DNA from 2 places in the Streptomyces sp. NPDC052236 genome. Region 1 is predicted to be linked to the other one. Evidence: riboswitches for the same ligand, from Rfam matches in the RefSeq annotation. Region 1 holds a riboswitch; the other holds the start of a gene.

Region 1 (4,857 bases):
GGCCCTGATGGGCGTCCTGGACGAGGAAGGCGACCTCGGCCTCGTCGGCAGGCGCGCTCGCGGGCATGCCGTCCGCGTTGATCCGGTCGTAGCGGACGGTGGCGATGAACTCGCCGCCCACCGTGACCGCGAGGCCCACCCGGTCCACGTAGTCGTGGTGCGTGAAGCGGTGCACGTCCTTGTCGGAGAGCCGGGGGTAGGGCGCGAAGAAGCGGTAGTACTTCGACTCCGCGGAGACCTGCTCATAGAAGCTGACCAGGCGTTCCGCGTCATCGGGGGTGATGGGCCTGATGCGAGCGGTGCCACCGTCACGCAGCACCACATCCGCTTCCCAGTGGTCCGGGTATGCGTGCTCCGACGAGGTCTGCATGCTGGAAAGCCTACGACTCGCCCCAGAGGAGCCCTGAGCAGCCGGGAGCAGCACCGGAGCAGCACCGGAACAGCCCGGGACGGAGAGCCCGGAACAGGCCGGGCACAGGGTCGCATAGGGTCGGTACGCAAGTCTGTGCGCACCGGGCGCGCAGAGGGCCAGCGTCGGCGCGTCGCACCGCATGGCAGACTGGTCTAGACAACTGCCGAGGACCTGAAGGGCAACACCATGGCTGAGCGCCGCGTCAACGTCGGCTGGGCCGAGGGCCTCCACGCCCGCCCCGCTTCCATCTTCGTCCGCGCCGCCACGGCCGCCGGCGTCCCCATGACAATCGCCAAGACCGACGGCAAGCCGGTCAACGCCGCCTCCATGCTGGCCGTGCTCGGCCTGGGCGCGCAGGGCGGCGAGGAGATCGTCCTGGCTTCCGATGCGGAAGGCGCCGACATGGCCCTGGACCGTCTGGCCAAGCTGGTCGCCGAGGGGCTCGACGAGCTTCCCGAAACCGTCTGAGACTGCTCAGAGCCGAAGAGGGGAATTAGTCCTTCTTCCCACGACAAAGCCGCGGTGTCCCGCGGTGTCCCGAATTCGGGACACCGCGGTTTAATTCTTTGGGCTTTCTTGTATACAGCGCGACTGTTAATTACGGACGCTCGCCGTGTTTACGGCATGTTGCGAAGTCCTCACCCGTTCGAGGCCGCGCAGCCGGTGCGCGGCAGCGGCCCGCTCGCTGTGCAGCGCCGTCAGCGACCGCGCCCGCTCCACGTCGCCGCGTGCCACCGCGTCCACGATCGCGCCGTGCTCGGCCCAGGACTCGACCGGCTTGGCGGGCTGCTCGATGGCGTACATCCAGGCGATCTTGTGGCGCAGCTGGGTGAGCAGCGCGATGAGCCCGGGGGATCCCGACGCCTGGGCGAGCGTCTCGTGGAACCAGCTGCCCAGTGAGCGCAGGTCCTCGCCCTGGCCGCGGCGGGCCCGTTCCTGACCCAGTCTGACCAGGCCACGCAGGACTTTGAGATGCGCTTCGGTACGCCGCTGGGCGGCGCGCGCCGCTCCCATCGGCTCCAGCAGCATCCGGATCTCCAGCAGGTCGGCGGCCTCCTGCTCGCTGGGCTCGGCGACGCACGCGCCGGCGTGGCGGCGGGTGATGACGAAGCCCTCCGACTCCAGGGTGCGCAGCGCCTCACGCACCGGGACCCGGGAGACGCCGTAGCGGCGCGCCAGCTGCTCTTCGGTGAGCCGGCTGCCGCGGACGAATACACCGGAGACGATGTCGTCGCGGATCGCCGTGCATACCGAGTGCGCGGGAATGCGCATGACCGAACCTCCGCTTTAATCCGCGCGAAACGCAGCCGATTGACGCCTGTTGGGTGACTCTATTGCAATGGACACGATTTTCCGATGACAACCAGGAATCCATGGATAGCTTTTGGCCAGAGCCCCGCCGGCGCCGCGTCCCCGGGGCGGCAAACGCCGAAGGCCCCGGCGGCGTGCCGGGACCTTCGGGGCAGTACGGAGTAAGAGCTCAGAGAGGTACGGAGCTCAGGGAGGTACGGAGCTCAGACGCTGACGCCGTGCGCGCGCAGGTACGCGACCGGGTTGATGTCGGAGCCGTACTCGGCGGTGGTGCGGGCCTCGAAGTGGAGATGCGGCCCGCTGGAGTTGCCGGTCGAGCCGGAGAGGCCTATCTGCTGCCCCGGCATGACCCGCTGGCCGACCGAGACGCCGATGGACGAGAGGTGGCCGTACTGGGTGTACGAGCCGTCGTTCATCTTGATCACGATGTTGTTGCCGTACGCGCCGCCCCACCCGGCCTCGACGACCGTGCCGGAGCCGACGGCCACGACCGATGTGCCGGAAGCGGCGTGGAAGTCGACGCCGGAGTGGCTGCCGGAGGACCACTGCGAGCCGCCGGTCTGGTAGCCGGTGGAGACGTACGAACCGGCGACGGGCAGCTGGAAGGCGTTCAGCCGCTCACGCTCGGCGGCGCGGGCGGCGCGCTCCTTGTCTTCGCGCTCCTCGCGGATCTCCTGCGCACGGGCCTCGGCCCTGCGCTTCGCCTCGGCCTCGGCCTTCGCCTGGGCCTTCGCCTTGGCGACTGCCTCTTCGGCCTCCTGCTCCTGGGCCGCGGCCTGGTCGGCGAGGGTGTCGGCCAGGGAGTCGGCGGCCGCCAACTGGGTCAGGCCGGTGTTCGCGACGCCGGAGGCGCCGGTGTCGGCGGCGAGCGCCGGAGAAGCGAGGGTTCCGATCACGCCGGTGGTGGCGAAGGCCGCGGCGCCTGCCATGCTCGCGCGCCTGCGCGTCAGGCGGCTCGCGGCACGGTGCTTCCCGGGGGCACGGGTGAACGCCATGAAGTGGCTGGTCCTTTCCTTCCTTCTCGCCTACCGGGTTAGCTGACGGGTTCGGAGCAGGAAGGTCTCCTACGAGCCCCTCCGCACTGGTGCGAAGGCGCCCGATTCACCCCAGGGACACGATGTGGGTCCCCGGCTCCCCAGGCTCGCGCCTGACGGGGACTCGGCGATGGCTGTTCGATGCCGCGGGCTGCGGCGGGATACTGGCGAACAGCCGGACTGACGCTAGGCGGATCAACTTTCAATCACCAAGCAGAGAGTCGATTTTGTAGCGCATGCCACAGGACAGACGGGCAACCTCCCCAAGAAAAGGGACATAAGGAGAACCCCGGTGGCTGGTGCGCCACCGGGGTTCTCCTTGCCTGCTTCGCACGCTCGTTGCCTGCTTCGCACGCTCGTTGCCTGCTTCGCGCTCTTTGCCGGCTCGGCTCAATCAGCCTGTGACAACAGTCACTTCACCGATTCCGAGCGCCCTGACCGGCTCCTCGATCTTCGCGGCGTCGCCGACGAGGACCGTGACCAGCCGGTCCACCGGGAAGCCGCTGACGGCGGCGGCCGTCGCCTCCACGGTGCCGGTCTCCGCCAGCCGTACGTACAACTGCGCCTGGTAGTCGTCCGGAAGATACTGCTCGACCTGGTCGGCCAGCGTGCCCGCGACGGACGCCGCGGTCTCGTACTTCAGCGGGGCCACGCCCACCAGGTTCTGTACGGCGACATCGCGCTCGGCGTCGGTCAGCCCCTCGGCCGCCAGCGTGCGCAGCACCTTCCAGAGGTCGTCCAGCGCCGGGCCGGTGTTCGGGGTGTCCACCGAGCCGCTGATGGCGAGCATCGAGGCGCCCGACCCGTCCGGTGCCGAGCGCAGCACCTGGCCGAAGGCCCGTACGCCGTAGGTGTAGCCCTTCTCCTCACGCAGCACCCGGTCGAGCCGGGAGGTCAGGGTGCCCCCCAGGCAGTACGCGCCGAGGACCTGGGCGGGCCAGACGCGGTCGTGCCGGTCCGGGCCGATGCGGCCGATCAGCAGCTGCGTCTGGACGGCGCCGGGGCGGTCCACGATCACCACCCGGCCGGTGTCGTCCGCGGTGATCGGCGGTACGGGGCGGGGCTCGGCACTGTCGCCGGTCCAGGTGCCGAGGGTCTCGGCGAGCACGGCGTCCACATCGACACCGGTGAGGTCGCCGACGATCACCGCGGTGGCGGTGGCGGGCCGGACATGCGCCTCGTAGAAGGCACGTACGCCTCCGGCGTCGATCCGGGCCACGGTCTCCTCGGTGCCCTGGCGGGGGCGCGACATGCGCAGCGAGGCCGGGAAGAGCTGCTTGGAGAGCTCCTTGGCGGCGCGGCGGGCCGGATTGGCCGTCTCGTGCGGGATCTCGTCCAGCCGGTTGCGTACGAGCCGCTCGATCTCGCTGTCGGCGAAGGCGGGGGCGCGCAGCGCCTCGGCGAGCAGGCCCAGCGCCTTGGGCAGCCGGGAGACCGGGACCTCCAGGGAGACACGGACACCGGGATGGTCGGCGTGCGCGTCCAGGGTGGCGCCGCAGCGCTCCAGCTCGGCGGCGAACTCCTCCGCGCTGTGCTTGTCGGTGCCCTCCGACAGGGCGCGCGCCATGATCGTGGCGACGCCGTCGAGGCCCTTCGGCTCGGCCTCCAGCGGCGCGGCGAGGGAGATCTCGACGGCCACCACCTGCTGGCCGGGGCGGTGGCAGCGCAGCACGGTCAGGCCGTTGTGCAGCGTGCCGCGGTCGGGTGCCGGGAACGCCCAGGGGCGGGGGAGGCCGGCCGTCGGCTGCGGGTGGAACGTCATGGTCGTCAATGACATGGCAGCGTCGCTCACTGGTCCGCCCCTTCGAGCTCGTCGTTCTGGTGGTTCTCGGCGCTTTCGTCACCGGCGTCACCGTCGGCCTCGGCCTGCGCGGGGAGCGGCTCGTAGACCAGCACCGCCCTGTTCTCCGGGCGCAGCCGGGCCCCGGCCACCGCCCGTACCTCTTCCGCGGTGACGTCCAGTACCCGGTCCACCGCGGTGAGCGCCAGCTGCGGGTCGCCGAACAGCACGGCGTACCGGCACAGTTCGTCGGCGCGGCCCGCGACCGTGCCAAGCCGGTCCAGCCACTCGCGCTCCAGCTGGGCGTGTGCCCGCTCCAT
Region 2 (4,857 bases), on a different contig from region 1:
CTGTGCTGACTTAGTTCGCAGAGCGCTGTGCTGACTTAGTTCGCAGAGCGAAACCGCGGGAAGGCCGAACGGCCCGCGTACACCGCCGCGTCGTCGAGGATCTCCTCGATGCGCAGCAGCTGGTTGTACTTGGCGACGCGCTCGGAGCGGGCCGGGGCGCCGGTCTTGATCTGGCCGCAGTTGGTGGCGACGGCCAGGTCGGCGATGGTGACGTCCTCGGTCTCGCCGGAGCGGTGGGACATCATGCACTTGAAGCCGTTGCGCTGGGCGAGCTCCACGGCGTCCAGGGTCTCGGTCAGCGAACCGATCTGGTTGACCTTGACGAGGAGCGCGTTCGCGGACCCCTCCTCAATGCCGCGGGCCAGGCGCTCCGGGTTGGTGACGAAGAGGTCGTCGCCGACGATCTGGACCTTGGCGCCCAGCTTGTCGGTGAGGACCTTCCAGCCGGCCCAGTCGTCCTCGAACAGCGGGTCCTCGATGGAGCAGAGCGGGTACGAGGCGACGAGCTCCTCGTAGTACTCGGTCATCTCGGCGGCCGAGCGGGACTTGCCCTCGAACTCGTACGAGCCGTCCTTGTAGAACTCCGAGGCGGCGACGTCGAGCGCGAGCGCGATGTCCTTGCCCGGGGTGTAACCGGCCTGCTTGATGGCCTCAAGGATGAGGTCGAGAGCCGCGCGGTTCGAGTCGAGGTTCGGCGCGAAGCCGCCCTCGTCGCCGAGGCCGGTGGACAGGCCCTTGGCCTTCAGGACGGACTTGAGGGTGTGGTAGACCTCGGCACCCCAGCGCAGGGCCTCGGAGAAGGACTCCGCACCGATCGGCGCGATCATGAACTCCTGAATGTCCACGTTGGAGTCGGCGTGCGAGCCGCCGTTCAGGATGTTCATCATCGGAACGGGCAGCAGGTGCGCGTTCGGTCCGCCCAAGTAGCGGAAGAGCGGCAGGTCCGAGGCCTCGGAGGCGGCGTGCGCCACGGCGAGGGAGACACCGAGGATCGCGTTGGCGCCGAGCGAGGACTTGTCCGGGGTGGCGTCGAGGTCGAACATCGCCTGGTCGATCAGGCGCTGCTCGGTGGCGTCGTAGCCGACGAGCTCCGGGCCGATCTGCTCGATGACGGCGAGGACGGCCTTCTCGACACCCTTGCCCTGGTAGCGGTTGGGGTCACCGTCGCGGAGCTCAAGGGCTTCGAACGCACCGGTGGAGGCGCCGGACGGGACAGCAGCACGACCCGTGCTGCCGTCGTCGAGGCCAACCTCGACCTCGACCGTGGGGTTGCCTCGGGAGTCCAGGATTTCCCGGGCTACGACGACGTCGATGGACGGCACGAGCATCTCCTTCTGGTGATGTGACGCTTAAAGCGCAGTATCTGTATCTGCGCTTCTGCCTTGCGGCACGAGCCTAACCGGCTGGGGGGCTCCGGCCCGACGACGCCCGCCCGCTGGGACAAAAATGCGTCTGACTGCCGCCTGCACAGAGAACCCCGGCCCGGCGCGCACGGGGAAAGTCGCGCCGGACCGGGGTGGTTCGGTGCCCGGGAAGGCTCAGCCGAGGTGGAGCTGCTGGCCCGGGAAGATCACGTCGGCGTCGCTGACGATGTCCTTGTTGAGGTCGAACAGCTTCGCCCAGCCGCCCTTGACCTTCTCGGCCTCAGCGATCTTGGAGAGGGTGTCGCCCGACTTGACCTTGTACTCGCCGTCGCCCTTCTCGAAGGACTTCGGCGCGGCCGGGGCCTCGGCGCGCTCGGAGCGCGTGGTGGGCGCCTCGGCGCGCTGCTGCTTGGGCTGCGTCTGCTGCTTGGGCTGTGCCTGCTGCTTGGGCTGTGCCTGCTGCTTGGGCTGCGCCTGCTGCGTGGTGCCCGAGTCGGCGGAGCCGCCGTTGTACGAGGCGTTGGACAGGCCCACGCCGCAGTTCGGCCAGGCACCCTTGCCCTGGCCGGCCAGGACCTTCTCGGCGATGGCTATCTGCTGGGACTTCGACGCCTTGTCGGCGGTGGAGGCGTACTGGGTGCCGCCGTACCCGGCCCAGGTGGACGACGAGAACTGAAGGCCGCCGTAGTAGCCGTTGCCCGTGTTGATCGACCAGTTGCCGCCGGACTCGCACTGGGCGACCTTGTCCCACTCGGCACCTGTCGCGGCGGATGCTGAGGTGGCGCCCAGCAGCGGGGCGGCGACGGCGACACCGGTGATCCCGGCGAATGTGACGATACGGGTGGCTTTGCTCGGGCGGCGGTGCTTGCCCTTGCTGGAAAACAGCATGGAGATTCTCCTCACCGACGCCTACGAGGTGAGCTGTCGGGTTCGGGCCAAGTGAGTGCCCGTCCACGCGACTGGCGCGCGATTTCACCCCTAGCCGTTCCACGTCCGTTGCGTACTGCTCTCAACGGCCGGGCCCGGCGCTTACCTTGGTTCCCCCGCTCCTGCCTTCGGCGCTCTACGCGACGACTACTCCCCCCGACCGCCGGCAGGATTCGGCGTGACGGCCAGTGGTGCCCACGGTGGTGAGCGGTTCAGACGGTAATCACACCTCTCCCCGATGTTCAAAGCTGAACATCGGGGAGAAAACGCCCAACTTGACACTCCGGTGGTTCCTCTTTCCGCAGGTGGAGCGCGGAACGGCCGGATTTGGGCTGCGAGATGTGCCGATTGAGGTAAAGAGACCCTTGTCTCACTTGCGCAGACTTGGACAAAGGCCCCCGAATCGCCGCTACTTCAGGTCTAGATCCAGGCTCTGGCCAGGGCGGATGAGGTCGGGATCGTCACCGAGAGTCTCGCGGTTCGCCTCGAAGACCGCGGTCCAGCCGCCGGGGAGCTCCTGGGCGTCGGCGATGGCCCACAGACTGTCGCCGGGGCGGACGGTGTACACGCCGGGCGAGACGTCGGCGGAGCGGGTCTCCGCGGGCTTGGTCGCGTCGGCGACGCCCTCGCGTGCCGCGGCGTCACCTCGCGAGGAGTGACGGCCCACTTCGCGGTCTCCGTCTGTATTGCCCGGCTCGGTCGTCTGCTCCGGGGTTCCGCGGTGCTTGCCGGTCTCGGCGTCGCCTGTCGGGGTACCGGACTCCTGCGTCGTGGCCGCGGGCGCGTCCGGAGTCGTCTTCCCGGTCGGCTCCACAGGTGCCACCGGCTCGGCCGGGTCCGCGGGCGTGGCCGCTTCCTCGGGAGCGGTCGGCAGCAGCGACGACAAGGGGGCGGGCGCGGGCGCGGCACCGGGGTCGACGCCCGCCGCCGTGCCGCCGGTCGTCAGCCCCGCGATGGCGGCGCAGTCCGCCCACGCCGAGGGCCCCTTCGCGGCGAGGACCTTCTCGGCTATCGCGATCTGCTCGGAGCGGCTCGCGAGGTCGGCGCTGCGCGCGTACTCCGTACCGCCGTACTGCTGCCAGGTCTGCAGCGTCATCTGCAGCCCGCCGTAGTTGCCGTTGCCGAGGTCGGCACTCCACATGCCGCCGGTCTCGCACGCCGCGACGCGGTCCCAGGTGGCGGATTCGGCGGCGGACGCCGATCCGGCGCCGAGGAGCGGGATGGCGATGGCCGATCCCGTCACCCCCGCCGCGACGACGATTGCCGGAGCCTGACGGGGTCGCCGGTGACGGCCGTTCGGGGAGCGCATGCGGTTGCCTTTCGCGTGACTGCTGAGACGCCGGTGAACGTATCCGTAATCGAACGTGGGTCACAAGTCGATGCAGGGGAGATCACGTGAAAGTCACAACATTGACTGATCGTCAGCTCTATGGGGCGGTGAACTCAACGGGCAGAGTGCGCAAACCACGCATGATAAGTCCCCCACGCCACCGCAAATCGTCCGGATCACCCGCAAGTCGCAAGTCGGGCATCCTGCGGAGCAGTGTGGCGAGCGCCGTCTGCCCCTCCAACCGGGCGAGCGGCGCGCCGAGGCAGTAGTGGATGCCGTGCCCGTACCCGAGGTGCTGGTTGTCGCGCCGGGAGAGGTCGAGAGTGTCCGGGTCGGTGAACCGGTCAGGGTCGCGGTCGGCGGCGGCGAGTACGACGAGTACGGGATCGCCCGTCGCGATGTCCTGCCCGCCGAGGCGGACGGGCTCGGTGGCGTACCGCCAGGTCGCGAGCTCCACGGGCCCGTCGTAGCGCAGCAGTTCCTCCACGCCGGTGGCGAGCAGTCCCCTTTCGCCTGCGGCGAGGGAGCGCTGGAGCCGCTCCCGCTGCTCCGGATGACGAAGCAGGGCATACACCCCATTGCCGATCAAGTTGACGGTCGTTTCAAAGCCGGCGAAGAGAAGGATGAAGGCCATCGCGGCGGCCTCGTTCTCGGTGAGGTGCTCGCCGTGGTCGCTGGTCCTGATCAGCTCCGAGATCAGGTCGTCGCCCGGGTCCTCGCGCTTGCGGTGGATCAGCTCGGCAAGGTACCCCCGCATCTTCTTCACGGAACGGCCGACGCCGCCGCGCGGACCGCCGCCATGCCGGATCATCATGCCCGCCCAGTCGCGGAAGTCGTCCTGGTCCTCGCGCGGGACGCCGAGCAGCTCACAGATGGCATAAATGGGGAGCGGGAAAGCGAACTCATGGATGAGGTCCGCCTCCCCTTTGTCCGCGAAGCCGTCGATAAGACTGTCTGTCAGCTCCTGTACGCGCGGGGCGAATTCGGCGACCCGGCGCGGAGTGAACGCCTTCGACACCAGCCGCCGCAGCCGGGTGTGGTCGGGCGGATCGATATTGAGCAGATGAGTCATCAGCTCAGCCTTGCGTTCCCCCGGGATCCCGGTCTTCCCCTTGGCGTGCGTGGACCCGGCGTGGTGCGCCGGATTCTTCGACAGCCGCGGGTCGGCGAGGGCCTGCTTGGCGTCGGCGTACCGGGTCACCAGCCACGCCTCGACGCCGCTGGGCAGCGGCGTGC

The links. A riboswitch is a leader RNA that binds a small molecule or an ion and turns the genes downstream of it on or off. The one in region 1 is predicted to bind cyclic di-AMP.
Region 2: linked by a shared signal. The riboswitch ahead of ACIHCQ_RS20060 (transglycosylase family protein) and the one ahead of ACIHCQ_RS13255 (M23 family metallopeptidase) in region 1 are both predicted to bind cyclic di-AMP.

Annotation. Positions count from the first base shown of each region.
Region 1 is NZ_JBIUBL010000006.1:221,094-225,950, forward strand. It holds gene ACIHCQ_RS13240 (GNAT family N-acetyltransferase) at 1-370, opposite strand, end outside; gene ACIHCQ_RS13245 (HPr family phosphocarrier protein) at 599-880, shown strand; gene ACIHCQ_RS13250 (GntR family transcriptional regulator) at 1,007-1,684, opposite strand; gene ACIHCQ_RS13255 (M23 family metallopeptidase) at 1,927-2,718, opposite strand; cyclic di-AMP (ydaO/yuaA leader) riboswitch at 2,731-2,897, opposite strand; gene ACIHCQ_RS13260 (M16 family metallopeptidase) at 3,152-4,549, opposite strand; gene ACIHCQ_RS13265 (M16 family metallopeptidase) at 4,546-4,857, opposite strand, start outside.
Region 2 is NZ_JBIUBL010000011.1:140,386-145,242, reverse strand. It holds gene eno (phosphopyruvate hydratase) at 36-1,322, opposite strand; gene ACIHCQ_RS20060 (transglycosylase family protein) at 1,539-2,252, opposite strand; cyclic di-AMP (ydaO/yuaA leader) riboswitch at 2,256-2,435, opposite strand; gene ACIHCQ_RS20055 (transglycosylase family protein) at 2,701-3,600, opposite strand; gene ACIHCQ_RS20050 (cytochrome P450) at 3,719-4,857, opposite strand, start outside.